Regions from separate parts of the Bacillus basilensis genome, predicted to be linked through region 2. Evidence: riboswitches for the same ligand, from Rfam matches in the RefSeq annotation. Region 2 holds a riboswitch; each other region holds the start of a gene.

Region 1 (10,187 bases), on a different contig from region 2:
TCAAGTTTTCCCTCTAAGCGAGATCGAATGGCTATAAGCTCCTTATAAATTGGTAATGCTTTCATTTCTTTTTCTACTACTTCGTTATTACTTAAAAATTGAAGCGCTAACCATCTCGGATGCTCGTAATTCTCTTTTTCTAAAAGAGAAATTGCTTCTCCAATTCCTTCATCCAGTTGTACACCATATGAAATAATGAATGGCTTTTTCTCACTTTTGTCATTTTCTTTAAGAGTCGCAAGTAGTTCTTCACAGCCTTTTCCGCTTCTTGCAACGACAGGAACGACTGTTACACCTAATAGTTCTGATAACCTTTTTACATCAATTACAATTCCTCTTTGCTTCGCCACATCAACCATATTTAAACCAATTGAAACCGGCTTACCAAATTCAAGTAACTGCAACGTTAAATGCATATTTCGTTCAAATTGCGAGGAATCCACAATATTTAACATATGCTGAAATTCTTCTGTTAGTAGAAAGTTTGTTACAACACCCTCATCACGCGAAACTGGGTTCAAATCATATACGCCTGGTAAATCGATTAATGTCCCTTGTCTATCTTTTAATTTACCAACCTTTTTTTCTACTGTTACACCGCTCCAGTTTCCTACGTATTCATAAGAACCAGTAAGTGCATTAAATAATGATGTCTTCCCTGTATTTGGATTCCCTAGCAAAGCTACCTTATTCACGCTAATTCCACCTTTATCATTTTCGCGTCACAATGACGAATACTAATTAACTGTCCACGACACTCCAATGTACAAGGACCTTTGAACATCGCTTTCTGCTTCATGCGAAGTTCGCTTCCTTCAGAAAGACCAAAAGCCGCCAATCTTCTCTTTAGTAAATGATCTAAAGACTGAACGCTTTTTACTAACACTTTCTCACCGATTTTAATATCTACTAAGCTCATAACCTTCCCCCTCAAAAGAGAATGATAATTATTTTCAGAGAAATTATAGCACACTCTATTTCTCTTGTACTATACCCTTTTGCTTCATATTTATTAACATTTTGCTACAATTCTATTTCAATCATTGTCATAACAGATTCGTTTGCCATTCTCATCCATTTCGCTTACAATAAACAATAGCAAATAAAGAATCTCGTTATCACAGGGGGAGCCTTACCGCTGAGAGGGAACACTTCGTTCCGACCCTTAGAACCTGTTAGTTAATGCTAACGCAGGGATTGTGCAAACGTCCGAAATACATACCTCTTTTTTATTTACGTATTTCGTATCCTCCTATGATATCTATTCTTTTTTGTACAACTTTAATTTAGGGGGAGACAACATGCGTAACACCAATTTACAAGCGATGATTGAATCTGCTATTCTTGCAGCCTTCGCCATGGTCATCGACATTTTACCATTATCAATTAAACTTCCAACAGGCGGTTCCATCTCATTTGCTATGATTCCTATTTTTATTATCGCATACCGCTGGGGCTTCAAAATGGCTTTCTTAGGAGGCTTAATTTGGGGATTATTACAAATTGTAGTCGGAGATGCCATTATCGTCACACCAATTCAAGTACTCATTGAATACTTCGTTGCTTTCGCATTCATTGGATTTGCTGGTTTATTCTATCGTCCTATTCAAAAGGCACTTTTAACAACCAATGAAAATAGTGAAGAACAATCCAATTTAGGTAGCCGTAAAGACAAACCTTCTTCAAAACAGAACGAAGGAAAGAAAGTTCTTGGTTACATTATTGTTGCTACATTTATTGGTAGCTTTGCTCGCTACTTCTGTCACTTTATTGCTGGTATTATTTTCTGGGGACAATATGCACCGAAAGGTCAATCCGCTGTGCTTTATTCATTAATCGTAAACGGTAGCGTAATGATTGGTTCCTACATTCTATGTACCGTTTTACTTATATTTTTATTCCTTACTTCACCACGCTTATTCAAGAGCATCAATGCTTATCAAATAAATGCAAACAAAAAGAGCGCTTCATGAGCGCTCTTTTTTTCATATCGTAATATCAATTAAAAAAACAATAAATGCACAAAAGAAAATAAATACCATTATACTTAGCCAATTGCTATGCACGGTTCATCGACTCCTTACATAACCTCATTTTCTAACACGATTATATCGCTTGAAAATAAAGATTAGGTAAAGATAATATGAAAATAACTTAAAAAAGCGTAGATCATATTGTCTACGCTTTTTTCGGTAAATAGAAGTAAAATAATACACCATCTTCTGTATTCTTTACTCCATATTCAGCATCATGCAGTTCTAAAATATTCTTCGAAATAGCAAGCCCAAGACCTGTTCCACCTTGCGAACGCTGACGAGCTGCATCCACGCGATAAAAACGATCCCAAATTTTATCTAATTGTTCTTCTTCAATGTGAGTACCTTTATTTTCAATACATACTTTTATACGACCTTTCTCATCTATTGTAGAAATAATAATATCTTCTTTATTTGGTGTATAACGTATGGCATTCGTAATGAAATTTACGATGACTTGTTCAATCCGGCCTTGATTTGCCATCACTTCAAATGGACCTATATTTTTATGAACACAAAGTTCTTTTTTCTCTATTTCTACAGACAGATGTTCACATATATCTTCAATTACTGTATCAATATAAAATAAATCCATTTTCATTTTATATGTACCTGACTCAAATTTAGCTAACTCAAGCATATCCAAAATTAACGTATCCATTTTATCTACTTCTCGTTCCATTGCCTGAAAATAGTACTCTTTTTTATGCTCAGCTACCCCGTCTTTTAAAATAGAAATACAGCTTTTCATAATACTTAGCGGTGTTTTTAATTCATGTGAAACACCAGAAATGAATTCTTTTCGCGTTTTTTCTAACTTTCTTTCCTTTTCAATATCTTCTTCTAACTGTCCAATATGCGAATGGAGTTTATTCGATAGCACATTAATATTTTTCGATAAATCCCCAATTTCATCTTTTGAAGTAATCGGTATTCTTTCTGTAAAATCTAATTTTGCTATTTTCTTCGTCGTATCATTTATTTTTAATAACGGTTTTGCAATTTGTTTTGAATAATAAAACGAAGCTAAAAAAATAAGAACGACTACAAATGCAATGATATAGATGTAGTAATCTTGCACCATTTGTACAGCTTCATCTACGGGCTGTAAAGAAGCCATCGCATAAATATATGTTACTGATCCGTCTTTTTCTTTTATTGGTTTGATTAATAATTTATATTTAATATCATTTTTTTCATAGTCCATTGTTTGTGTTGCATACTGTATGTGCTTGCTCTCTTTTAATAATAAATCTGTTTGAAATTCTTTTATGTTATCTAAGAATATACTATTTTTATAAATTGGATTTACAAGACCTTTTACATCTGGAAACTGTACTTTCGTAACAACCCCACCTATGTAAGCATCTGGTTCTTGGGCAGCTTGCTCCTGAACAGCCGGCTTCTTTTCCTTACCTACTTGTTCCTCAGCTGCTTTCTTTTTCTCCTCATCTAATTTACTCATTTTCTCCTTAAATGCTTTTTCTAACGGTTTATTAGATCCGCTTAAAGTCTTCTTAGATAACGAGAAAGAGAATGGAATAAAACTATCTTCTTTTTTCACGCCAGAAAAAGAAATTCCTTGGCCTAGAAACTGATCTGATGATTTATTATCAATCTCTTCTATATTGACGAGATTGTATAAAGGAATTTTGAATATTTGTTGTCCAAAGCTCTTTTGTTGCCTACGATCTATCGTTACCTCAAAATAAAAATCATCTGCATGCTTTAAATTCCCGTTCTGATCTAATGTCGTAATCCACGTATTATTTTCTCTTAAAAAGTCTTGCTCCAGCTTCTGAATTCCTTCTGCACTTCCTGCATAGTTCAAATAATTCTTTTCGAAGGAATTTAAATTCACTTTAATATCTTCCACTTTTCGATTCGCATAATATTGTTTAAAAAATATCGTTTGTCCAATAAATATCGTCGCTAAAATTAACATACATAATGCTGTTGTGAGGGTAAATAATTTTAGTACAATCCCTTTTCTCATACATTCCCCTCAAATTTATAACCTGTTCGCACTACAGTTGTAATGTACTTTGCTTTCTCTCCCAATTTGTTTCTCAAATTACGAATATGGCTATTAACCGTTCGATCATCACCAGCAAATTCATATCCCCAAATTCTTGAAATCAATTGTTCTCTCGTTAAAACGATTCCTTGATTTTTCATGAAATACGCTAATATTTCAAATTCTGTATGTGTTAAATTAATGTCTGTTCTATTTACTGTAACAGTGCGCGACGGAAAATGAACGTGAATACCGTGGATTGATAATGTATCATCTTCATTCTCTAAGAGTTGCTTTGTCACTTTTCTACTTTCTAACAACCTTTTCGCTCTTGCTAATAAAATGGGCGGACTATATGGCTTCGTCACATAGTCATCTGCCCCGAGTTCAAAACCAAGTAACGTATCATCTTCATCTACACGTGCCGTTAGCATAATAATCGGAACCTCGGATGCCTTACGGATTCTTCGGCAAACGGACCACCCATCAAGTTCCGGCAACATAATATCAAGAATAACTAAATCAACCTCTTCTTCCTCAAATACAACTAAAGCTTCCTTCCCATCTCTTGCTTCAAACACCATATATTTCTCACTTAAAAAATAGTCTTTCAATATTTCACGTAATATATCTTCATCTTCAACAATTAAAATGTTTTTTGCCATAACTTATGTATCCCCCTCCCGCTTTTAGAAACTACAATTCACTTTGAATAACTAGCAGTTAACTTCGCCTCGATAATATATCTATCTGGTGCATCTCCTATATAATCAAATGGATAGCAAGTCGTCAGCGTTAATATCGGTTCTTCTTTTTTTATAATAACAGTCCGATCATCCGCATGGGTAATCCATGTCTTTTGAATTTCATATGTGTACGTTTTATTATCATACTCTAAAACAAGAGTGTCTTTTTCTTTTAACTCTCCTAACTCTGTAAATACAGTATCCCGGTGCCCACTTAGTACAGTATGTCCCCCTCCAGATGGCGTTGTCGTTAAATCACTAACGAACATTCCAACCCCTTTCTTCAACGTTGCATCATCTGCTCCCCAATATATAGAAAACTTCTTTTTTATTTTCGGTATATTTAACATTGCTACCTTTTCTCCTTCTTTATGCTCTGTTTGAGAAGAAGGTACTTGAGAAGTTACGGGTGTTTCATGTGAAAGTTGATCATGTTTTATATTGTTAAGGCTCTTTATTTCTTCTGTCGTTAATTCTTGCGCAGAGCTTTTTCCTTTATACCATTCCATAGCATAATATGATCCCATAAATAGTCCTATAGCCATCAATATAATTCCAATATAATTGAGTACCTTCATATTTCATCCCTCCATGCCAAAAATGGTAGGAATAACCTACCATTTTTAATATATGAAATTATCCCATTCTTTATAGGGCAATATTTTATTTACGCCTTAACTTTATTACGGCGATTCAAACCAAATAACGTCCCTATCCCTACAAGGCACGCGCTTAGTGCCATCATTGCTACATTATTAGATGCTGTATTTGGTAATTTTTCACCTTGTACAACTGGCGTTGCTACTTCTTTTTTTACTGCATCATTTTTTTGTTGTACTTGCGCTGCTTCTTTTTTTGCCATATCATTTTTTAACTGTTCTTGTGCTATTCTCTTTTTCTCTTCTTCACTCTTTTGCTGTATCTTAATTGCTTCTTCTTTTTTTGCTTTATCTTGCTGCACTTGCGCTGCATCTTCCTTTGTTACTGTTCCAGTATCCGCACTTGCTACTGAAGAATATCCTACTGTTAAAAGTGCCATTGCACAGATCGGTAATAGTTTCTTTTTCATTTTATTTCTCTCCTTTTATACGTTTTACATCACTTCGCATCGGATGTATCACTAGAATAAACAAGAGATATAAATATAAGATGCAGATGAAATATATTTCATTTAAAGATTTCATTGTAAAAAAATAAAAAAACATCGCAATATATACGATGTTTTTTCAGGTGTGTGTCTCAATATTTACATGTTACTTTCGCGTGATTTCGAAGTAGAATGGGCCGGAGCGATAACTAATTGTCTCGGCTCAGTTTTCTTTAAGTGATTTTTGACGTTACACTTACGACGTTGAACAACCCACGCTTTAATAGGGTTTGTCAAAATAATCTTTTGCTCTTCGTTAGGGGTCTCTTCTTCAAACCTACAACTTTCGCTCCATTTATTCCATTTCATTGTAAATTTAGAAGAAGAATGATCATCTTCTCGATCAAACAAGTGCAAAAAATCCATTTCGCCAGCTAGCATTACGGTGTTGCTAGTTGCTAAAAAAGAAAAGGTCGTCCAACGTTTCTCCATGCCCTCCTACTCCTTTTTCACATATAGAGTGCCTAAAACTTAATTTACCTAAAATATGCTTGCCTTTTACCTTACACCCATAGTTTATCCAAAACACTACTATGCAACTATCGATTTGCCTTACAACTACCTTACATTTTTGTAAGAAATAAAAAAACCTTCACTCTCTATACGTGAAGGTTTCTCATTTTTCATCTATATGATCTTTCATATGATCGACTCCAACTTCTTGCAGCTGTGACATCATACCATGGGAGATTGCGCCTAATACTAAAGTCATTCCAATTAGTGAAATCCGAATCGCTGGTACATCAATTATGTAGGCCAAACTACCAAGAACAATTGTTAAAAGTAATGCTTTTATAAATGTTGCACTTGTATACTCTTTCTTTCTCATCATAATCACCCTTCATGGAAGCGTTTTCTTAATGTAATCAGTATATCATATCATCTGACTATTTTGTGGGGATTTCTGTAAAAAACTTATATCTTCTTTGACTTTTTCCTTCCTATCCTTTACAGTCGAAATGTTCACAAGTTTTACACTGTAGGAGGACTCCAATGAATATTGAAATAAAAGACACTTTAATTTCTGAAGAACAATTACAAGAAAAAGTAAAAGAATTAGCGCTTCAAATCGAGCGTGACTTTGAAGGAGAAGAAATCGTAGTCATCGCTGTACTAAAAGGATCTTTCGTATTCGCTGCTGATTTAATTCGTCACATTAAAAACGAGGTAACAATCGACTTTATTTCTGCATCTAGCTACGGAAATCAAACAGAAACAACTGGAAAAGTTAAACTATTAAAAGATATCGACGTAAACATTACTGGAAAAAACGTAATTGTCGTAGAAGACATTATCGATTCTGGTTTAACACTTCACTTCTTAAAAGATCACTTCTTTATGCATAAACCAAAGGCACTCAAATTCTGTACGTTACTTGATAAACCTGAACGTCGTAAAGTTGACTTAAAAGCTGAATATGTTGGCTTCCAAATTCCAGACGAATTTATCGTTGGCTACGGCATTGACTGCGCAGAAAAATATCGTAACTTACCATTTATCGCTTCAGTTGTAACGAAATAATCGTATAACTTAAAAAATCGATAGTACATAAAATTTATATCGGCGATTTTTTAAATATATCGACTTACCGACAATAACTGACAATCTTAGCACCCTATTAATAGGAAGAAGCTGTTCTGAAATACATCAGAACAGCTCCTTCTTTCCATTACAAAAAACAGGGAGAGATGAAATATGACAAAGACAAAATTTGAAAAAGTACTCCTCATCGTAAATCCAAAAGCTGGACAAGGCGACTTACATACAAATTTAACGAAAATCGTACCACCTCTTGCCGCAGCTTTTCCTGACTTACACATCCTTCATACGAAAAAGCAAGGTGATGCAACAAAATATTGCCAAGAGTTTGCTAGTAAAGTAGATTTAATTATCGTCTTTGGTGGTGACGGAACAGTATTTGAATGCACAAACGGCTTAGCACCTCTTGAAACTAGACCTACACTTGCAATCATTCCAGGCGGAACTTGCAATGACTTCTCTCGTACACTCGGCGTTCCGCAAAACATTGCAGAAGCAGCAAAACTTATCACAAAGGAACACGTAAAACCAGTTGACGTCGCAAAAGCAAATGGACAACACTTCTTAAACTTCTGGGGCATTGGACTTGTCTCTGAAGTATCAAATAATATTGATGCAGAAGAAAAAGCAAAGCTTGGAAAAATCGGCTACTACTTAAGTACAATTCGGACTGTAAAAAATGCTGAAACATTCCCGGTAAAAATTACGTACGACGGACAAGTATATGAAGACGAAGCTGTTCTTGTTATGGTTGGCAACGGTGAATATCTTGGTGGTATCCCTTCCTTTATTCCGAATGTAAAATGCGATGACGGAACACTTGATATTTTCGTAGTCAAATCAACAGGTATTCAAGCATTTAAAGATTATATCGGAAAGAAACTATTTGAAGACTCAAATGAAAATGACATCTTCCACGTAAAAGCGAAATCCATTCATATTGAAACAGAGGAAGAAAAAGAAGTAGATACAGATGGAGAAAGTTCCCTTCACACACCTTGTCAAATTGAATTGTTGCAAGGGCACTTTACGATGATTTATAATCCTGCGGTTGTGTAATACAAAAAAGACGAGCTAAAATGTTAGCTCGTCTTTTTTCTTAGAAAGGTTTTAGTCTACTCTTTCGTTGTTAATATGAGTTTTCGTAATCAAACTCCACCCAATTTTTCCAGTGCGTATTAGCATTCTTATTTACAATTTCACTAGAGTATACCATAGACATACTTACCTTTCATTTTCTAATAATAGTACTAAAAAATAGTAGAATGGCTGGTTTGCATGCCCTAGTTATTTTTAGGTACAATGAAGGAAAGAAGCACCTTAATATAAGGAGAGGACAACCTTTGTGCAACCAACATTTAGTTAATTTACGCATTGATCTTGCATTTAAACAATTGTTTGGTACGAATGGTAGTGAAGATATTCTCATTGCCTTTTTAAACGCGATGTTACAAGAGTCTTTAGCGTCACCTATTGCTTCTCTACAAATAGAAGATCCACATTTACACAGGGAACATGAAGAAGATAAGTTATCTATTTTAGATATTTCAGCTACATTAGACACAGGAACAAAAGTCAATGTAGAAATACAACTCAATAATAATCACGATATGATTAAACGCAGCTTATATTATTGGGGAAGATTATACACATCTCAACTACAAAAAGGGATGCCCTACAGCGCACTTCATAAAACCATCACCATAAATTTATTAAACTTCGTAATGTTTTCCGAACAAAAATCCTTCCATACAACGAGCATATTATGGAATACTCAACAACAAAAACTATTAATTGATGACATAGAAATTCACATTGTAGAAATTCCAAATCTAACAATGCAGTGGCATGAAGAAAAGGTCAATCCATGGAAAGATCCATTTGCTAGATGGCTCTTATTACTTACCGCAAATGAGGATGAACACTTAACTAAAACATTGGAGGACATTGCTATGAACCGAGATCCTATTTTACAAAAGGCATTACATAAATGGGAACGTATGAGTCAAGATTCCTCTTTTCGTCAAGCTTATGACGCAAGAGAAAAGGTTTTAATGGATGAAGCAGCAAAATTTGCCCATGCAGAGACAGAAGGAATAAAAAGAGGAATGGAACAAGGGATTAAAAAAGGGCTTGAACAAGGCATTGAAAAAGGGCGAAAAGAAGGAGTTCAACAGGGGAAAATTCAAATGATTAAAAGTATGTATAATCTTGGTATACCGCTTGAAACAATTGCTAAGGCAAGTAAATTGAGTGTACATGATGTTGAACGAATTTTAGAAAATAAATAATGATAAAAAGGCGAAAGAGAACATAATTTTCACTATGTTCTCTTATGCTCTTTTTTATTTACTAACAATCCCAAAATAAGCACGAACCGTCAACAAATAATAACCAATATAAATAACGCTATACACGCCGATGCTAATTAATAACGGAACTGCAATTTCATACGGAAGTACTGTCGCTAATCCTGTTAGCGCAAATAAAGTGTGTAATATACCTACTACTAAAGGAATGAAGAAAATAAATCTCATTTGTTTTGCGATTGCTTTTTTCATTTCTTTTTTCGTGACACCGAGTTTTCGAAGAACGATGTAACGCTCACGATCTGCATGTGCTTCTGTTAATTGTTTGAAGTAAATGATAGACCCTGTTGCGAGTAAAAATACAAGTCCTAAGAACATACCACTAAACATCAT
Region 2 (10,187 bases):
TTTTCAGAGATTTTCCATAAAACAATTTGGTCCTTATGTACAAAGTTATTTTGAATAACCTTAACTTGTTCATCGAATAACGCTTGATCGTCTTTATCCAATGTATATTGTAGCCACAATCCTGCCGATTCTGATAAAGCTTCACGGCCCTTCGCTTCACCCGTACCTGCCTTTGTATCCCCTAAACGATAAGTAGCAAGCGTCCCATTTTCATTTACCATATGTCTTAAGATAAAATGTTCCGTACGGTTTCCTTGCAAAGCTGACCAAAATACAATTCCACCTAAAGCGATTAAGAGAATAACTCCAATCCCTATATATACACGTTTCCGCAATCTTTTCACCTCCCTAATAAGGCTAGCCTTAATTTTACCAGAACATACGTAAAATTAAAAAAGACAATCTATTAGATTGTCTCCCGTACCTCTATCCCTCACAAGCCTCTTTAGAAGGTCTATATAGCGATTCCACGAGTCGATCATACTCACGACGCGTAATCTCTTTATTATACAGCTTCAATAATAAATCTCTATGCTCTTTTGAAAATGCCATCTTTTTAATGACTTCAGGATACATAAAACATCCTCTCCATTTCACATAAACTTCTTCATCCCAAAAACAGAACTTATGTTCGCATAAAAGATTATAAAATATTCTTTACTAAAAAACAAACAAAATATTATTAAACATTAATTTCTTTCTGTTTAGAATATTCAAACATTATATTACCATATCCACTTTTTAAATACATATATATTTTTGGTAGTTTTTTTGAATAAATCTTCCAATTCAATCAGAAAATAATGGCAAAAAGAAGAGGAGTTTACATATGGATACGGTAACATTAGCAAGAGCATTTTTTGGTTCTTCACTAGCATTCCACATTATCTTTGCAACACTTGGTGTCGGGCTTTCATTGATGATTTTTATAAGTGAAATACTCTTTCACTGGAAGAAAAATTCCGACTACGCCATTATGGCGAAAAGATGGACAAAAGCATTTGCCATCCTTCTTGGTGTAGCAATTCCAACTGGAACAATTGTTGGTGTGCAAATCTCACTTCTTTGGCCTGGTTTTGCCAAAATTGTTGGGCAGGTTATTTCTGTTCCTTTTCAAATTGAGATTTTCGCCTTCTTTTTAGAGGCTTTGTTCATGTCCATTTATGTATATGCAGCTGACAAACTACCTCCATTCATGAGATTAATCTCGCTATTCTTCGTCATGATTGGTGCCACGGCATCCGCCGTGCTTATTACATCAGCAAATACATGGATGAATACACCTGCGGGCTTTTCAATGGGACCAGATGGATCAGTTTTTAACGTTGATCCGTGGAAAGCTTTCTTTAATCCAAGTTTTGGCACAAGCGCATTTCATGTTGTTATTACTGCCTATGCAACTGGAGCTGCCGTCATTGCCTCTATCGCTGGATTTAAATTATTAAAGAAGAATTTAAGTAAACGCGAAATTGCTTATCATAAAAAGGGGCTTCTGTTAGGACTCGTCGTGACATTTATTACAGGCGCTACGATGTGGCTTTCGGGACACGAATCGGCAATTGCCTTACATAAGCATTCCCCTGAAAAACTAGCATCTGCTGAAGCTTTATTTGAAACGACATCGCATGCACCGTTATCAATTGGCGGAGTTGTAGATCCTAACACACTTGAACTAAACTATGCACTAGAAATTCCGAACATGCTCAGCCTACTAGTGGGACTAGATCCTAGCACTGTCGTAAAAGGTCTAAAAGAATTCCCACAAGAAACATGGCCACCATTTTACACACATACACTATTTAACTTAATGGTCGGCACCGCTGCCTTTACCTTTGCAGTTGCAGCAATCGCCCTCTTATATTGGTACTTTGTTTACCGAAAAAAAGGAGCAGAATTACCGAAGTGGCTTCTTTGGGGAACTGCCGCATGTGGACCGGTTATGTTGCTCGGTATTGAATTCGGGTGGATTTTCAGCTGTAGCGGTCGTCAACCGTGGACCATTTATGGTATGCAACGTACAGTTGACGCTTCTACACGCGCCGATTTCGTCGGTCCTTTATTTATTCTATTCATCATTTTATATATTGGACTCGGTATTTTAACAGTTTTTGTGCTACGGACATTCTTTAAGAAACATCCGCTTACAAATGATTTACATCACGAAGGAGGCGATTCTCGTGCATGAGGAAAGTATTGCAATCATCATCTTATGGGCTCTTATTTTCGTATACAGTATATTAGGGTCCATCGATTTTGGAGCAGGTTTTTGGGGCATGGTATACGCAAAACATCCAACGCTCGCTGCCAAGCTTGCCAATCGATACTTATCACCAACTTGGGAAGTAACAAATACGTTTCTCGTCTTTGTCGTTGTCGCATTTCTTGGCTTCTTTCCTAAAGCAGCCTTTACCCTTGCGACAGTAATGTTCGTACCCGTTATGTTAATTTTAGTACTCGTGGCAATTCGCAGTACATTTATGGTATTTGCTTATTCTCTGCCGAAGTACCAACACCTTCTTCGTATTATTTCAGGTATTACAGGGCTCTTAATTCCAGCTCTATTAATTACTGTTTTACCCGTTACAGAAGGTGCCTATATTACAATGTCTGAGGGAAAAGAAGTACTCCTGTATGGAAAACTTCTTTCTAGTCCTGTTATTTATTGTTATATGCTCTTCGGACTAACTTCGGAACTATTTCTATCTTCTCTCTTTCTTGCTGATTTTGCGAGAGAACAAGGTTCAGAAGATGCATATAAAATTTATAGAAGAAACGCTATCATCCTTGGTCCTGCAACACTCGTTACGGCGATTATCGCACTCGTTGTAATGGATCCGGAAACACACTGGCTTATGCAAGGGCTAATAAAGCAATTCCCATGGTTTACAGTTTCTATCGTTTTATTCGTTATCGGGTACTCTTCTCTTTGGTGGACAAACAAGAAGTACGATACACTAGGATACCCTCGCATTGCCGTCTTAGCAGTCGTCGCTCAATATGCATTTGCAAGTTACGCTTACGGTGTCGCGCATTTACCATATATTATTTATCCTGATGTAACTGTATTTACAAGCTTTACAACGACAGAAACATTCTATGCATTGCTTATTCTATACGCAATTGGAATTGCAATTTTGTTACCAGGATTTATTTTCTTCTGGAATTTATTCTTGAAGGATCGAACTTTTTTGAAGGAAAAATAATGAAGAGTCTGTTCCAAAAGATATTTTGGGATGGACTCCTTTTGTCATGTTTTGTCGGTAAATCGATATATTTTAAAAATCGCTGATATATTTTGAGTTGCGCCGATATTTTCCAATAATCGCTGATATATTTTGAGTTGCGCCAATACATCTCCATAATCACCCATATAAATTTCATTTACTATCTTACTGCCCAACTAATTTATAGACTCCTCTCACAATAGTTATTTCACTAGTAGTGACACTTGTCCTTTAGCTTGAAAAACACATATTCACTTCATTCCATTATATGCCTAGTTCTTCTTATTTTTTGCTGAATATACTATCAATACAGACCTTGAGACAAGCTACATTGGTTTAAGGAAAAGTAGAAAGGTAGGTAAAATATGAGCATTGAAATATGGATTACTATTATTGTATTCTTCTTAACAATGATTGTTGTCTTTTGGCGACCCCGTGGTTTAAATGAGGCGTGGCCGGCAGCAATTGGTGCTGGCATTATCCTGATTACTGGACTTGTATCAAAACCAGACGTCATGGACATTATCAGTAAAATTGGCGGTGCCTCCATAACAATATTAGCGACCATCGTTATGGCGGTTATATTAGAAAGCTTCGGCTTCTTCCACTGGTCCGCAGCGAAACTTGCAAATTTAGCAAAAGGTTCTGGTCGCCGTTTATACTGGTATATTCAATTATTATGTTTTCTTATGACTCTTTTATTTAATAACGACGGTAGTATTTTAATTACAACTCCAATTTTAATTCTTCTCCTAAAAAATCTTCAATTAAAACCCCATCAACAAATCCCTTATTTATTAAGCGGTGCTTTAATCGCTACTGCATCTAGTGCACCAATTGGTGTAAGTAATATCGTAAACTTAATCGCATTAAATATCGTAAATATGACTCTTTATATGCATACTGCTATGATGTTTGTACCTGCAACATTAGGACTATTGTTTATGTCATGGCTTATGTACACAGTTTTAAAGAAAAAACTACCAGAAAGATTACCTGTTTCTTCATATGATATCGAAGAAATGTTCTTCACAAAAAACTTCCATCCATTAAAAGGAAAAAATTCTGTTGATACGAAACAAAAACGGACAAGATTTATGTTGAAAGTATTAGGCTTCGTCTTCCTTATGCGCTGTCTTCTATTCGTCGCATCCTTCTTATCTATCCCAATTGAAATTGTTGCCGTACTCGGCTCACTCGTTCTTCTCATCTGGAGATGGTACTACTTACGAACAAATCCTGTCGACATTTTGAAAAAGACACCGTGGCACATTTTAATTTTCGCCTTCTCTATGTACGTCATTATTTACGGACTTCACAACGCAGGATTAACAACAGCACTTGTAAATTGGCTCGAACCAGTTGTAAGTCAGCATCTACTCTATGCTAGCTTTGCAATGGGCGGACTTGTTTCCCTCCTCTCTAACATCTTCAATAATCACCCTGCACTTATGATTGGTACCATTACGTTAACAGAAATGGGACTAGACCCAGTCACATTAAAAACTATCTATCTCGCAAATATTATCGGTAGTGACATCGGTTCACTATTATTACCAATCGGTACGCTAGCTTCCCTCATTTGGATGTATATACTGAAACAAAACAAAATTAAAGTAAAATGGAAAGACTATTTAAGTGTATCCCTTATCGTTATTCCTCTCACAACAGTCGTCACATTATTCCTCTTATACTACTGGGTACACCTCTTCTTCGCCTTATAAACGACAGAAGCCCCTTTTGCTACCGTCTTAGCAAAGGGGGCTTCTTCTATATTTAAGTTAGGTACTACAGTGTGATCAATCAAGTAAAGAGGTGTAACGTGTTATTGGTATAAATGACTACCAGTGTCTTTAAATTCTTTCGCTTTCTCTTTCATCCCTTTTTCAATTGCTTCTGTCGTTTCTAAATCATTTTCTTTCGCGTATTCACGAATATCATGTGAGATTCTCATACTACAAAACTTCGGTCCACACATGGAACAGAAATGAGCCGTTTTCGCGCCTTCTGCTGGCAATGTTTCATCATGGTACTCCATCGCACGCTCAGGATCTAAAGATAAATTAAATTGATCGCGCCAACGGAATTCAAAACGAGCTTTTGAAAGTGCATCATCACGCTGATGAGCCGTTTTATGCCCTTTCGCAAGATCAGCTGCATGTGCAGCGATCTTGTACGTAATAACCCCCGTGCGAACATCATCTTTATTTGGCAATCCTAAATGTTCTTTCGGCGTTACATAACAAAGCATCGCCGTTCCAAACCAGCCAATCATCGCAGCTCCAATTGCCGATGTAATATGGTCATAACCTGGTGCAATATCTGTCGTTAACGGCCCAAGTGTATAGAACGGCGCGCCCTGACAAATATCAAGCTCTTTCTCCATATTCTCTTTAATTAAATGCATCGGTACATGCCCAGGCCCTTCAATCATCACTTGCACATCATGTTTCCAAGCAATTTTCGTTAATTCACCAAGTGTTTCAAGCTCAGAGAATTGTGCCTCGTCATTTGCATCTGCAATTGAACCTGGACGTAATCCATCTCCGAGAGAGAACGAAACATCATACTGCTTCATAATTTCACAAATCTCTTCAAAATGAGTGTATAGAAAGTTTTCTTTATGATGGAATAAACACCACTGCGCCATAATTGAACCACCGCGTGAAACGATACCCGTCGTACGTTTTGCCGTAATTGGAATGTAACGAAGTAATACTCCGGCATGAATCGTAAAGTAATCCACGCCTTGCTCCGCTTGCTCAATTAACGTATCACGATACACTTCCCACGTTAAATCTTCTGCAATTCCGTTTACTTTTTCCAGTGCTTGATAGATTGGTACAGTTCCAACTGGTACAGGCGCGTTACGAATAATCCACTCACGCGTCGTATGAATATTTTTACCTGTAGATAAATCCATAATCGTATCTGCACCCCAGCGCGTTGCCCACGTCATCTTCTCTACTTCTTCTGCAATAGAAGAAGATACAGCAGAGTTTCCGATATTTGCATTGACCTTCACGTGAAAATTACGCCCGATAATCATCGGTTCTGCTTCCGGATGATTAATATTCGCTGGTAAAATGGCACGACCTTCTGCAATTTCCTTACGAACAAACTCAGGCTCTACGCCTTCACGAATCGCAACGTATTCCATCTCAGACGTAATAATGCCATTACGCGCATAATGCATTTGCGTAACATTTGCACCTTGCTTCGCTCTAAGCGGCTGGCGATCCATTTGCGGGAAAATATGTGTATGTTTCGAAGCCACTTTCACACCGTCATCCTCTGGTTTCACCTCGCGCCCTTCATATGCCTCTACATCCCCGCGCTCTAGAATCCAAGAGTGGCGCGGCGTTGGAATCCCCTTTTCCAGCTCTACTTTATACGCCGGATCCGTATAAGGACCGCTCGTATCATACACACGGATTGGCGGATTTGAGACGCCGTTCGTTTCGCTTTGTTCAATCTCACGCATCGGCACTTTCATACCTGCGCGTGGTCCATCTACATATACTTTCTTACTCCCTGGTAAACTCGATTTCAATTCAATTTGCTCAGCTGAAACAGATTGTTTCATAACCTTTGTTGCCTCCCCTGTTCGTGACAAGGACGAGATATGGCCAGCGTATGCCAAAATAAAAAGAGCCAGGTCCATAAAAAAATAAGGACCTGGCTCATAAAAGACATCATTATGTAAAGCCGTTAACTTCCCTACGCTGGTACGAGCCAGATCAGGTCCAAAGGGTTAAGAAGATCACGCGCTTCTCTCTCAGCCTACGCATACGTTAGGCACCCCTAGTTTATCACTGATTTAATTTTCAATACTTTCCCATCATACACGATAATCTGAAAAATGCAAAGTTTATTTCTTTTGTTACTTATGGAATCATCCACGTTAAATAATATGCCTGTACATACGTCATAATACCAACAATAATTACAAAGAATAAACTATGCTTCACTGTGAAGCGGAATAAATCTGATTCTTTTCCAGCAAGTCCAACTGCCGCACAAGCAATTGCAATTGATTGCGGAGAAATCATTTTTCCTGTTACACCACCCGTTGTATTTGCTGCAACGAGAAGTACTTCAGATACACCAACTTGTTGTGCTGTAATTGCTTGTAGATTTGAGAATAATGCATTCGCTGACGTATCGGAACCTGTTAAGAATACGCCAATCCAGCCTAGGAATGGTGAGAAGAATGGGAATAGTCCGCCAGTTCCTGCTAGTGCTAATGCTAGTGTAGAAGATAGACCAGAATAGTTTGCGATAAATGCAAATCCTAATACGAATCCGATAGATAGAATTGGCATTTTCAATTCGCTTAACGTTTCTTTAAATGTTACTACTGCATCTTTTACACTCATTTTCAAAATAAACATGGAAATGAGACAAGCAATTAAAATCGCTGTTCCAGTTGCTGATAATACATCAAACTTCAAAATTGCCTCGTAAGGCGTCGCTTTATTTACAATAGGCTCTGCCTTCATTACCAAATTATGCAAGCCTGGAATTTCAAACTTAAATACAAGGCTTTCTAACACGCCTCCTGGAGCAAATAATGCTTTAAAGAAACTTTGACTCCAAATAACTACCATAACCGTTAATACGATAAATGGAGACCATGCCTTTACAACTTTTCCTAACGTTAATTTCGGCATCGATGCCGCCGTTGTTGTTGCAGCTACTTCACTATTTGCTTGCCCGGATTGATAGATTTCTTTCGGTTGCCATACTTTTAAGAACAACGATAAACTAACTAAACTTACAAGTGCTGACGTAATATCCGGAAGTTCTGGTCCTAAGAATGTCGCTGTAATGAACTGAGTAATTGCAAACGAACTACCCGCTACAAGTAAAGCAGGCCAAGTCTGTCTTACCCCTTTCAATCCATCCATTAAAAATACGATAAAGAACGGAACAAATAATGATAGAAACGGTAATTGATGTCCAGCCATTTGTCCGATTTTATGTGGATCAATACCTGTTACTTGTCCAGCAACTGTAATCGGAATTCCCATCGCCCCGAACGCTACTGGTGCCGTATTTGCAATTAAACAAAGACCCGCTGCATATAAAGGATTTAACCCAAGGCCTGCCAGAAGTGCTGCCGTAATCGCTACTGGTGCACCAAATCCTGCTGCCCCTTCTAAAAATGCTCCGAATGAAAAACCGATTAAAATAACGAGTAAACGATGGTCATTCGTAATGGATAATACAGATGCACGAATCACATCAAATTGACCTGTTTTCACAGAAATTTTATATAAAAATACCGACATAATGATAATCCAAGCAATTGGCCATAATCCGTATAAGAAACCATATCCGGTCGCTGCCATCGCCATCGTGAACGGCATCTTATAAGCGAATAACGCCACTAAAATTGTAAGTACAACTGTAATAAATCCTGCCACATACCCCTTCATGCGGAAAACTGCTAAAGCTAAGAAAAAAAATATAATCGGAATAAGTGCGACCGCTGCCGAAATCCAAATGTTTCCGAACGGATCATAAACTTGTGTCCATGTGTTCATTGTTCTCTCCCCCTAAAGAATCCCCTTTTAAATAGAATAACCTCATCAGTAGACTATCAGGTCATCATACCTTTAATCCTAAAAATAAAAAAACGTTTAAGAAAACGTTTTCAATAACTTTCATTTATACTGTACCATAACAATTTCCATTAAAAAAGATTTTTTTGAAAATTTTATTATTTCACCAGAAAATCTTACAAAATCGTCACGTTCTTGTAATGTTCATCGATAGTAAGCTTGTCAAAACTATTGCATAATAATAGTATAACAACGGACATTATTTATGAGGTGATATATATGAACGGAAACAAAATATTAGCAGCTTTATCTTACTTTAGTGTATTATTTGCCCCTATCTTATTCCCTATTATTGTGTGGATTGTAGGCGATGCTGAAACAAAACCACATGCAAAACGCGCTCTATGGACACACATTATTCCAAGTATCGCTACATTCATTAGCGTAACTATTTTAGGAATTATGGGTCTTGGATCTGATCAACCAGACGTAACACTGGGGATCGGTACAATGATTGTCTTATGTATTTGCGGAATCATTAGCTTATACTACTTCATTTGGAACATCGTAAAAGGCATTAAAGTACTGAAAGCTTAATTTCCTTTTTAAACAAACGTTTGATTAATAAGAAAAAACCATCCCAAAATACCTTTTGGGATGGTTTTTTTATCTTCTGCGTTTCTTCTTTTTTCTCATCATCTTCTTGCGGCGCGTATTCACTTTATCCGCTATAATGTGAAGCGTACTTGCCACAACAATTCCCATTACGAACGTTACAATTTCAACCTCATGTTTCTTCGCAATTTCTATTAAATTCCCGTCAAGTGCGATTACATTTAATAGGAATAAAAACGGAGAAAACACAATTAACATGTATGCAATACGAATTACATCACCAAGTATAATTGTATGTGTAAAGAAGGAGCGATGCGGCATGACATTCTTATACGGATACCAAAATATACGCAGGAATCCCCATTTATTATACGCATTACTATACGTATCTAAATCCGGCGTTAAAAATGAAGTCCCTACTAAAAAGCCAATTGCAAAAGTTAATAAAAAATCAAAATTTGTTAATCCATACGAAAAGAGCAAAAACAAAACAACCGGAAGGGATATTAAGTTTATTTTCGTATGCGTTCTTCCTGATGGCATAATGCACTTCCTCGCTTACGTTCGCCCTGTCACCATATGACAGTTCTCACCTATTGATCTAATTTCTGATCGATAAAGGATGTGTCTATATCCGAACCAAACCATTCTGCCAACTTCACTCGTGCCTTATCTTTCACATCTTCATTGACGTATAACGACGCCTGTAATAGTGCAGCCATTAACGCCCCTAAATCATCCGTATAACCAATTCCAGCAATGAAATCTGGAATCGCATCAA
Region 3 (10,187 bases), on a different contig from region 2:
CTTACAAACATTTCTGCATTTGCACTACCTAATGCGCCTGCGCCAATAATAAGCACATGCTTTTCTCTTATCTTTTGCTGTCCTTCTTCCCCAATGGGAGAAAATAGTTCTTGGCGAGAATATCGATTATTCAACTACACTCATTCCTTCTAAAGGACTACTTGCAGTTGCACAGCGTTTACGTGCGATACGACCTGCTTCAAAGCCTATGCGACCTGCTTTGATACCTAATTTCATTGCGTATGCCATTTTAATAGGATCTTTTGCTCCTGATACAGCCGTATTTAATAACACACCATCCGCTCCTAATTCCATCGCGAATGCCGCGTCAGCTGGGCTACCGATACCAGCGTCAACGATAACTGGTACTGTCGCTTGTTCAATAATGAAGCTTAAATTTAACGGATTTACAATACCAAGCCCTGATCCGATTGGTGATGCTCCTGGCATAATCGCATGCACGCCAAGTTCTTGTAATTTGCGGGCTAATACAACATCATCAGATGTGTAAGGAAGTACGATAAATCCTTCTTCTAGTAACATTTCAGATGCCTTTAATGTTTCTATTGGATCAGGTAATAACGTTCTATCATCACCAATAACCTCTACTTTGATCATGTCACAAAGTCCTGAAGCTTTCGCTAATTTTGCAATACGAACAGCTTCTTCAGCATTTTTCGCTCCGGCTGTATTCGGTAATAACGTATATTTTTTCACATCAAGCTTCTCTAATAAATTAGGTTGCTTTGCATCAAATATATCCATACGACGTACTGCAAACGTTAAAATTTCAGCTTCAGAAACGTCAATTGCTTTTTGCTGTACGTCAAAATCAGGGAATTTCCCTGTTCCTAATAAAAGTCTAGACTGAAATGACAATGGTCCAATGTTTAACATAATCAACCGCCTCCTACGAAAGTTACAATCTCAATTTGGTCTCCATCAAAAACAGATGTATCTGTATGATTATCTTTTTGTAAAATATCTTTATTACGCTCAACTACAACAATTCTGTTATCTAACTCTAAATGTGTAAGTAGTTCAGCTACTGTTTTCACACTCGCTGGCACTTCAATTTGATTACCATTAATTTTTAAATTCAAACTTCCATCCCCTTTCTAAACTCTTTTAGAAAGCAATGAATCTAACAAGTGATTCTCCTGCTTTCCTTCTATTAAATCCGCCATATATTGACCAGAAACAGGACTTAATAAAATGCCGTTTCGATAATGGCCCGTGCAAGCATATAAACCTTTTATTTCTTCATGCTCTCCCATATAAGGAGCTTCGTGATTTGATTGTGGCCTTAATCCTGCCCATGCACTTTCCCATTCCGCTTCTTTTAAAGCCGGCAATATTGTATAAGCACGCTCTAATATAGAAGTAATACTTTCTGGTTGCACAGTTTTATTAAACGTATGAGACTTCATCGTTGCTCCAATTACGTACCGTCCACCGCGCTTTGGTGCAATATAAAATCTTTCTTGGAAAATAGGCGCATTTAAAAGTGATTTTCTACTTCTTACCGCTACTACTTCTCCTTTAACTGGATATGTACCCCATTCGCGGTGAAAATAACCTAGTAACTTCGTGCTCCATGAACCACCTGCAATCACAACTTTCTCGCACGCAATAATACCTTCGCTTGTAACAATTCCTGTTACGTTATCATTTTCAATACGAATATCAAATACTTCTGTTTGTTCATATATATCAGTACCGGAAATTGCTGCAGAGTGTGCAAATGCTTTTGTAAGCTCTGGTGCAATAACATGACCATCTTTCGGATAATATACCGCACCTATAATGGATTCAGATAGAAATGGCTCTTTTTCCCGCAATTTTTCTCCCGTTAGAAAATAGGAATCTTCACCTGTTTTCTGCTGCCAATCCATAATATGAAGAATTCTTTCCTTCTCATCTTCATTTTGAGCAATGCGATAAATGCCTTTTTCTTCATACCCAATATCGATGCCTGTTTTTTCACGTAAAACTGCTGCAAGTTGTGGAAATATAGCACGGCTTTCTCTAGCAAGTTCAAATAACGGATCATACGCATCCCATTCTGCCTGAACCCCAAGTAAACCAGCAGCTGCTTTCGAGGCTTCAGATGCAATCTGTTGCTTCTCTACAATCGCTACTTTATGCCCTCGTTCTGCTAGAAAATGTGCAACTGAACTACCTATTACACCTCCGCCAATTATCGCTACATCATACTTCTTACACATGTTTTTCCGCCCACTTTCTTATTGATTCCTTATAAGATTTCGCTTTGCTATATGGGTTACTACTACTTATAATTCCAGACATAACAGCAATACCACTGACACCATTAGTAAGAACATCCCCTGTGTTTTCCGTGGTGATTCCTCCAATTGCTGTAATCGGTATGGATAAACACTTTGCAATGGCTGAAACTTCTTCAAGCCCTCTCGCTGGCACACCTTTTTTACAATCTGTCGGAAATACATGACCATAGACGAGTGAATCCGCTCCATTCTTAAATGCATCGATCGCCTCTTCTAAAGAATGCACAGAATAACCGACATGCAAATAAGAAAACTTTTCTTTCACTGACCTTACATCTGCGCTTCGATATCCTAGCTGCACACGCGGAATATTTAATAAAATAGCAATATCAATTCGATCATTTATTACTATCTTCGATGCGGGAAAGCCTTTCTTCAAAAGACTTTCCACACCTTCATACAATTCCTTCGTACTTTTCTCACGCTCACGAACATGTAAATAATCAATCTCACTCTCAATTTGCATTGCTACATTCACTAGCTCTTCGAATGACATGTGACCATTTGAGATTACATGAAGCTCATTTTTCATATTCATTCGCCTACTTTAAAATGTTTTCGAATAATTCCTCAGCTGGAACGATTTCTTTCGTCATCCCTTTATCTTTCAGCCATTTATTTTGTTTCTCCCATGACTCTTTTGAATCCGATAGGAATGGCTCATCTTTCGTTTCCATCTTCTCTAATAAAATTTTCATACTTTCTTTTTCAACTTCTGGTACAAGCGGGAAGTTTTCTTTTTCTTGATGATTTAATAAAATATTTAATGCTTCATCTGGATTTTTCTTCATGAATTCATAACCTTTTTTCGTACCACGTAAGAAAGCTTGCAACGCTTCCTTATCTTTTTTCAACGTTTTATCACCTGTTACAAATACAAGCTCATGATAGTTTGGCACACCATAATCAGCTGGATTAAAGTACGCTGGTTCATGGCCTTCATGTCGCATAACAGGTACTTCATGGTTAATGTATGCTCCTGTTACTGCATCTACTTTTTTCGTAATTAACGCTGGTACTAAATCAAAGCCAACATCGACTACTTTCACTGTATCTGGATTACCACCAGCTTCTTTTACCATCGTTTTTAAATACATCTCACTTAAAGGTGTCCCCGAATATCCTACTGTTTTTCCTTCTAAATCTTTCGGTGATTGAATGCCTGCTGATTTCAGTGATACAACATGATTTAACGGGGAACGTACGACAGCTCCAATTGATTTCACTGGAATTTGTTCATTTGCTCTTGCCATAACAACATCTGGTTGATAATACAAGCCAACCGTTACTTTTCCTGCCGCTGCTAAAGTTAATGGATCAGTCGGATTGGAAGGGAATTTAATATTCACCTTTACTCCTTCTTCTTTAAAGTAGCCTTTTTCAATTGCCGCATAAATAAAGCTATGTACCGCATTTGGGTACCAATCAAGCATGACCGTTATTTCTTTTTCTTTCTTACCCTTATCTGATGCTGAATTACTAGAACATCCAGCAATCATTGCAACTAATAATGTAAACACAAAGATGCGTTTTAAAAATTTCATGAATGCTTCCTCCAACTAATAAATTTCTTTTCTAAAATCGAAATAAGGATGACAAAGGAAATAGCTAATAATGATAACAATACAATGGGTGCAAATACACCCGCTCCGTCTAATTGCGTCATCATCCTTTTACTGAAATATCCTAACCCGGCTTGTGCACCGAGCCATTCACCAATTGCTGCCCCAATCACACTAAGCGGAACTGCAATTTTTAAAGCTGAGAAAAAATAAGGAAGAGCAGATGGTAACTTTAATTTAAGAAAAACATCTTTTTTCGTTGCTCCATACGTAACTAAGAGCTCCTCCCATTCTATTTTTGTACTACGTAGTCCATCATACGTATTGACCGCAATTGGAAAAAACGTAATTAAAACCGTAACAACAACCTTACTCCAAATCGTATATCCAAACCATAAAACGAAGAGTGGAGCAAGCGCTGTAATCGGAATCGTTTGTGAGGCAACTAATAATGGATAAAATGCTCTCTCCATCCAATTACTCGCATTCATTAACATCGCTAGCCCTACCCCAAGTACGATAGAAATAGCCACCCCTATTAAAACGACATTTAATGTTGCCGGCAAATGAACCGTAAATAATATATCTTTTAGTTTCCATATCTTCATTACAATTGCAGACGGTGACGGTAAAATGTACATCTCATCTACAACTCTTGCGCCTATTTCCCACATGACAAGTAAAATACTAGAAAGTGTAAGGGCAGGTAATAGTTCCTTCAACCGGTTCATCATACGAGTACCTGCCTTTGTAACATACTAAGAAGCTCATCTTTAAGCGCTAACACTTCAGGCTTATATAAATCTTTTCTTGTCCGATTACAATCAAGCGGTACAATCTTCTCGGTTAAAGTAGTTATCGGTTGATTTTCTACAACGAAAATTCGATTAGAAAGAAATAATGCTTCTTCCACATCATGAGTAATAAATAAAATTGTTTTTTCCCACTCTTTCCATTGTTCAAACAGCCATTCTTGCAAAGATGCCTTCGTTAAAGCATCCAACGCGCTAAACGGTTCATCTAACAGCAATATCTCCCCGCCTGTTAATAAAGTTCGAATAAAAGATACGCGTTGTCTCATACCGCCAGATAAATCTTTCGGATATTTTGTCTCATACCCTTGTAAGCCAAATTTATGTAACAGTTCCTTTGCCTTTATTTGTGCTTCTTTCTTCTGTACACCTTGGCACTCTAGCGGCAGGGCAGCATTCTCAATAATCGTTCTCCATGGCAGGAGCATATCTTTTTGGGGCATATATCCTACAGGATGGCTCTTTGTTTCTGTCAGCTCTATCTGTCCCGTACTTGCTTCTTCTAAACCTGTAATAAGGCGAAATAAAGTACTTTTCCCGCATCCACTCGGTCCGATAATACTTACAAACTCTTTATCTCGTATAGAAGCATTTAATTCATTGATGATTGGTTTCTCATCATAATGAAAAGAAACATTATGAAACTGTAGTATGTTCTTGCTCCTCAAATCCCCACATCTCCTTACGATAGGACATATCCCAGAATAAATATTCAAATCGACTGGAATATAGGAAAATCTCCTCTAATCGATCTAGCTCTTTGTCAGACTTTCCAACTGCCATTTCATTTAATAAATCTATTAACCAAATACAAAGGTTACCGTATTCTTCCGAACTATATCCTTGAATCCACTCACCAAAGAACTCATGATCTCTTGCTCCAGGAATATCGTTTAAACGCTTTCCAATTTCCCAGTAGCTCCACATACATGGAAGAAGTGCTGCTATTAATTCCGCAAGTGTGCCATTTTGAGATACAGACATCATGTAATTTGTATAGGCTAAATTTTTAGCAGATGGTTTGGCAGATTCTATCTCCTCTATAGAAATATCAAGTCTTTTTGCATATTGTTTATGGATTGTCATTTCTCCATTTAATATGCCATCAATTTGTTCAGCAAATTTCCCCATTACTTGTGGATTCGTTGCTTTTACAACACCAATCGCATATAGCTTTGCATAATCTAACAAATATAAATAATCTTGAATAATATAATACTGAAACTTATCTTTTTCTAACGTGCCATCTCCCATACCTACTACAAACGGATGATTATGACTCATCTCCCAAACTGGTTGTACAGTTTCTAATAATCTATCGCAAAATTTCATTTCTCTATCCCCTTTCAATCTATATATCTAAATAAAAAACCACTTCTAAATAAGAAGTGGTTACAGCAAATAAAATTATAATTTATTCGTTGCTCCACTTCCCTTCGCTAGTATTACCTAGATCAGGTCTGTAAGGGTTAAGGATTATTCCTCTCTCAGCACAACAAGCACCCCTAGTGGTTTCAATATGAAATTTTCAAATAAAAAAGCCCCGTTTCTATACGCAAAGAAACGGGGACTCATTATTAGTGTCCGAATTGCTTCCCTACGCTAGCATAATCTAGATCAGGTAATGAAAAGGATCAAAGGCTTACGGCCTACTCTCAGCTGGCAACACCAGCTCTCCTAGCAAACTATGAAATTATCACTGTCAGTATAACACCGTAATAAGACATCATCAACTGTTTTAATTTTCTCAATTGTCAACAAAATAATAAAACTATACAATATTTATATTCTATCTTAGAAATTATCATCCCAATTAATTGGATAATAAGGAATCATTATCCTCAAAAAATTTATTTTTTTATTGATTTCATATTACATTTATGTGAATACACCCACTATATTATATCTTTATACTATAATAAAATTACAACTATACAACTAGAGGAGGTCTCTATTATATGAATATGAAAGCTACTGCTTTAACAGCAACTACTGTCGCAATTGCCTCTTTACTTCCTTCTATGGGAGAAACAACTGTACAAACAGCCAACGCTGAACAATTATCTAACGTGAAAACTGGATATGTCAAAGTCGATCAAGTAGCCTTACATACACAAGATAACGCAAATAGCTCATCAATTGATACAATTCGCTTTAATACGAAAGTAAACATACTCGAAACAACTAATAGCTGGTATAAAGTATCTGTTAATAATAAAGTAGGTTACGTACAAAAAGATGCTATTCTACTAAAAAACAAACTTCAATCTAATAATCAATACATTGTTAATGCCAATGCATTAAACGTTCGTTCTGAACCTAATTTAGAATCTTCAATTTTAGATGTATTACCAAATGGGAAATTCGTTACCATTCAAGAAGAACAAGGTGAGTGGTATAAAATTTTACATAATGGCAAAACAGGTTACGTACAAAAGGCGTTCGTGTCTAATGGTTCACAGCCTTTAGTAAAAGGCATCACAGTTCAAAATAATACGAAATACACAGTTGCAACACCTAAACTTAATGTACGTAGCAATGCTAGTACAAGTAGTGCACTACTTGGTTCATTACAAAATGGTACACAAATACAAGTAGTGGAAACTGTCGGAACTTGGTATAAAATTCGTTTTGGCACAGGATACGGATATGTAGCAAAGCATTATGTGGTGCAAAATCAAACGCAATCACAAAATCAAACAGCTCAACCTACTTCCATTCCAGCAGTTTTCAAATTCCCTACTCAAGGAAGAATTAGCTCAACCTTTGATATGCGCTGGGAACAAATGCATTATGGGATAGATATTGCAGCTCAGGGTAATGTCTCTATCCAAGCTGCGGCTGCAGGTAAAGTTGTGAAATCATATTATTCAGCTAGCTATGGCAATGTTGTGTTCATCGCTCATCAACTAAACGGGAAACTATATACAACAGTCTATGCTCATATGAAAGATCGCACTGTACAAGCTGGTGATCAAGTACAGGCTGGACAATTAGTAGGTCATATGGGAAACACAGGTCATTCATACGGGCAACATCTTCATTTTGAATTACACAATGGAGAATGGAATTTTGAAAAAACAAATGCAGTAAACCCACTGCCATATTTAGTTAGGTAAATTGTATGCCACGCAATATCAATATACCTCTCATAATTGAATACTTAGCCTTTTTAGGTTTAATCTGTTGTTTAATCATTTACAATACAAATACTGTATTTTTATCTATTATCATTGCTTTTGTCGCTTTAGAAATTATGATGGAATCCTTTCAAGTTAAACTAAAACAAAAAATTGCACATATTTATAATGCCATCTTTCTATTAAGTGCCCTAATAACAAATATTATTAGTAATGGTTTTTATTTATCTACCGTATTTCCTGTGTTCTTTATGGCTGTTTTACTATTCATAGCTAGATACATTCATGTCCCTAATAACAAAAAACACGAACAAGAAGCTTAGAAAGAGGAGACACTGTGTACCAATCTTTCAAAGATAATCCGCTAAAATATATATTGAATTTATATAAAAAAATAAATACTTTTTTTGGTATACAAGGAAGCAATACGGCACAAGTTTTCCTTTATGGAATGTTATTTCTCGTCTTAATCACATTCTCCTTGCTTTACTAACAAAAAAAGGATCTCACGTTTATGTGAGATCCTTTTTAATTTATATAGAAAATGCTCTTTACCCACAAGCATATTTTTCATAAATAAAGCTAAGATTATATTTTTTCTCCAAGCTCATCCTTTGTTCATCATCGCACCAATAGAACAGAATATCATGAATCGTTGCATAACGCTTATTTTTAAGAAATAGTTTAAAGAATGATGGCAGACAATCATGTAATTGTATAAATATATAATTGCGTAATATTTCTTCTTTATATTCAATGCCCTTACAAATATACAGTAATTCTTCACAATAATATGCATGCTGTGGAACTTGAATCATTTCGAAAAATGGCACATATGATAATAACTTTCCGATAAAATGATCATATCGATCCATTATTCCTATCGTCATATGCTCCATCATATCTTTCATTACATATAAATAATCATCTACATGAGTAGTCTTTAATGGGTCTAATCGATCTGAAATTTGAGAAAGTACAGCTCTTTGACAAGCTAATACCGCTTGACTAGGTCCATAATATGCTAGGAAGTCTGTACACTTACGATATTTCCGTAATAAGTCATGTGTATATAAATCATACACAAAAGTATTACAATACATCGCTAGACTCATCATATCACTATTTAATTGTTCCTTTGATAGGAATTTAGCTCTCTTACACATATAAAAGAATGTAAATTCCAATACTTCTTTATGGGATAATAGATGTTTACAATCCTTTATACATTTCTCATTAAATTTAACTCTATCCCAAATTTCTACATCCCCATCAGTCAATTCACCAATACGATATTTAATAATTAAATAGTTTAAAGCAACCGCTTGCGTCAAAAGATCCCACGTTTCATATTCCAATGAAGTGTAAACAAACTCAGCTAGTCCTTGATTTACCATAAAAGTATTTGCTTCTTCATACCAACCAATCTCTTGACATAAGCGAAGAATACGTACTAAAGTTGGAATTTCATCTTTATGAAACTGCGGTAAATTCTTTGCTTTATTCATTCCATATACGATAAATGCCGCTAAATTTTCTTCTTTATAAAATTCTTTTTCTTTCCACACTAATATAGTTCGTTCTTTCCCTTCACCTTTTGGATGACAAGGTACAAGCAAAGAAAATAATTCAGCGAAATTATTTGGTTCTATATATGTATCTGTAACCAAATTCCAATTCGGATCGCGCTGTACAGCCCTCATATAATTCCCCTTCCCTTTTGTCTACATAGGAAATATTAATCCATTATTACATCGTTAATAATAAATATTGTTATATTCGAAATCTATCATAACGCTTATATCTATCAGTATATCATTTTTTCTCTTATTTAAAATTAGGAATGACAAATTTAAATAAACTGTCGAAATTACTAACCGTATACTTATTATATAATGTCTCAGATACATCATGCTAACATATTAGCTTAATCCATATATACTAGAATAATGCATCTGATTTTTATACGTAACTTATCCCACTAATTAAAGTCTCTCTTCATTCCGTATGCTCCGAGATTTCACTTAAAGCAAATCCCGCTTGATCATCTGCCGATTCTCTTGTAGCTAAATCACCTAATGCTAGCATTCCAACAAGTTGACCACTCTCAACTACTGGTAATCGTCTAATTTGATACTGTGCCATTAACTCTGTAGCTTTTTCAATGGAATCATCTGGAGAAACTGAAACAATATTTGTTGTCATTACATTTGTAATTTTATTAGATCCAGGATGTTTCTCAGCAATGCCTCTAACCACTAAATCTCGGTCTGTAACAAGCCCAACAACTTGCTCATTTTCAACAACCGGAATCAATCCAATCGATTCTTCTTTCATCTTTACAGCAGCCTCGTATACGTTGTC

Evidence for each region. A riboswitch is a leader RNA that binds a small molecule or an ion and turns the genes downstream of it on or off. The one in region 2 is predicted to bind thiamine pyrophosphate.
Region 1: it holds a riboswitch for thiamine pyrophosphate, as region 2 does, so the genes downstream of both, thiT (energy-coupled thiamine transporter ThiT) here and thiC (phosphomethylpyrimidine synthase ThiC) in region 2, are expected to answer to the same signal.
Region 3: it holds a riboswitch for thiamine pyrophosphate, as region 2 does, so the genes downstream of both, tenA (thiaminase II) here and thiC (phosphomethylpyrimidine synthase ThiC) in region 2, are expected to answer to the same signal.

What each region holds. Positions count from the first base shown of each region.
Region 1 is NZ_JBNTQO010000014.1:65,275-75,461, forward strand. It holds gene feoB (ferrous iron transport protein B) at 1-695, opposite strand, end outside; gene ACQVV1_RS21895 (FeoA family protein) at 692-919, opposite strand; TPP riboswitch at 1,114-1,215, shown strand; gene thiT (energy-coupled thiamine transporter ThiT) at 1,302-1,973, shown strand; gene ACQVV1_RS21905 (sensor histidine kinase) at 2,179-4,032, opposite strand; gene ACQVV1_RS21910 (response regulator transcription factor) at 4,029-4,718, opposite strand; gene ACQVV1_RS21915 (class D sortase) at 4,757-5,377, opposite strand; gene ACQVV1_RS21920 (LPXTG cell wall anchor domain-containing protein) at 5,467-5,868, opposite strand; gene ACQVV1_RS21925 (hypothetical protein) at 6,046-6,378, opposite strand; gene ACQVV1_RS21930 (hypothetical protein) at 6,563-6,778, opposite strand; gene hpt (hypoxanthine phosphoribosyltransferase) at 6,940-7,467, shown strand; gene ACQVV1_RS21940 (diacylglycerol/lipid kinase family protein) at 7,642-8,544, shown strand; partial or broken gene ACQVV1_RS21945 (DUF7003 family protein) at 8,615-8,689, opposite strand; gene ACQVV1_RS21950 (Rpn family recombination-promoting nuclease/putative transposase) at 8,829-9,776, shown strand; gene ACQVV1_RS21955 (ABC transporter permease) at 9,831-10,187, opposite strand, start outside.
Region 2 is NZ_JBNTQO010000011.1:139,780-149,966, reverse strand. It holds gene ACQVV1_RS20010 (transcriptional regulator) at 1-335, opposite strand, end outside; gene ACQVV1_RS20005 (hypothetical protein) at 427-576, opposite strand; gene cydA (cytochrome ubiquinol oxidase subunit I) at 830-2,185, shown strand; gene ACQVV1_RS19995 (cytochrome d ubiquinol oxidase subunit II) at 2,178-3,203, shown strand; gene ACQVV1_RS19990 (hypothetical protein) at 3,248-3,400, opposite strand; gene ACQVV1_RS19985 (arsenic transporter) at 3,590-4,948, shown strand; gene thiC (phosphomethylpyrimidine synthase ThiC) at 5,050-6,810, opposite strand; TPP riboswitch at 6,925-7,040, opposite strand; gene lldP (L-lactate permease) at 7,112-8,773, opposite strand; gene ACQVV1_RS19970 (magnetosome magnetite crystal formation protein family) at 9,071-9,388, shown strand; gene ACQVV1_RS19965 (metal-binding protein) at 9,458-9,949, opposite strand; gene ACQVV1_RS19960 (YkvA family protein) at 10,000-10,187, opposite strand, start outside.
Region 3 is NZ_JBNTQO010000004.1:1,539-11,725, reverse strand. It holds gene thiF (thiazole biosynthesis adenylyltransferase ThiF) at 1-134, opposite strand, end outside; gene thiG (thiazole synthase) at 127-897, opposite strand; gene thiS (sulfur carrier protein ThiS) at 900-1,103, opposite strand; gene thiO (glycine oxidase ThiO) at 1,119-2,228, opposite strand; gene tenI (thiazole tautomerase TenI) at 2,221-2,841, opposite strand; gene ACQVV1_RS09380 (ABC transporter substrate-binding protein) at 2,852-3,853, opposite strand; gene ACQVV1_RS09375 (ABC transporter permease) at 3,850-4,602, opposite strand; gene ACQVV1_RS09370 (ABC transporter ATP-binding protein) at 4,602-5,351, opposite strand; gene tenA (thiaminase II) at 5,320-6,015, opposite strand; TPP riboswitch at 6,098-6,200, opposite strand; TPP riboswitch at 6,261-6,372, opposite strand; gene ACQVV1_RS09360 (SH3 domain-containing protein) at 6,642-7,802, shown strand; gene ACQVV1_RS09355 (hypothetical protein) at 7,808-8,146, shown strand; gene ACQVV1_RS09350 (DUF3965 domain-containing protein) at 8,375-9,526, opposite strand; gene ACQVV1_RS09345 (CBS domain-containing protein) at 9,822-10,187, opposite strand, start outside.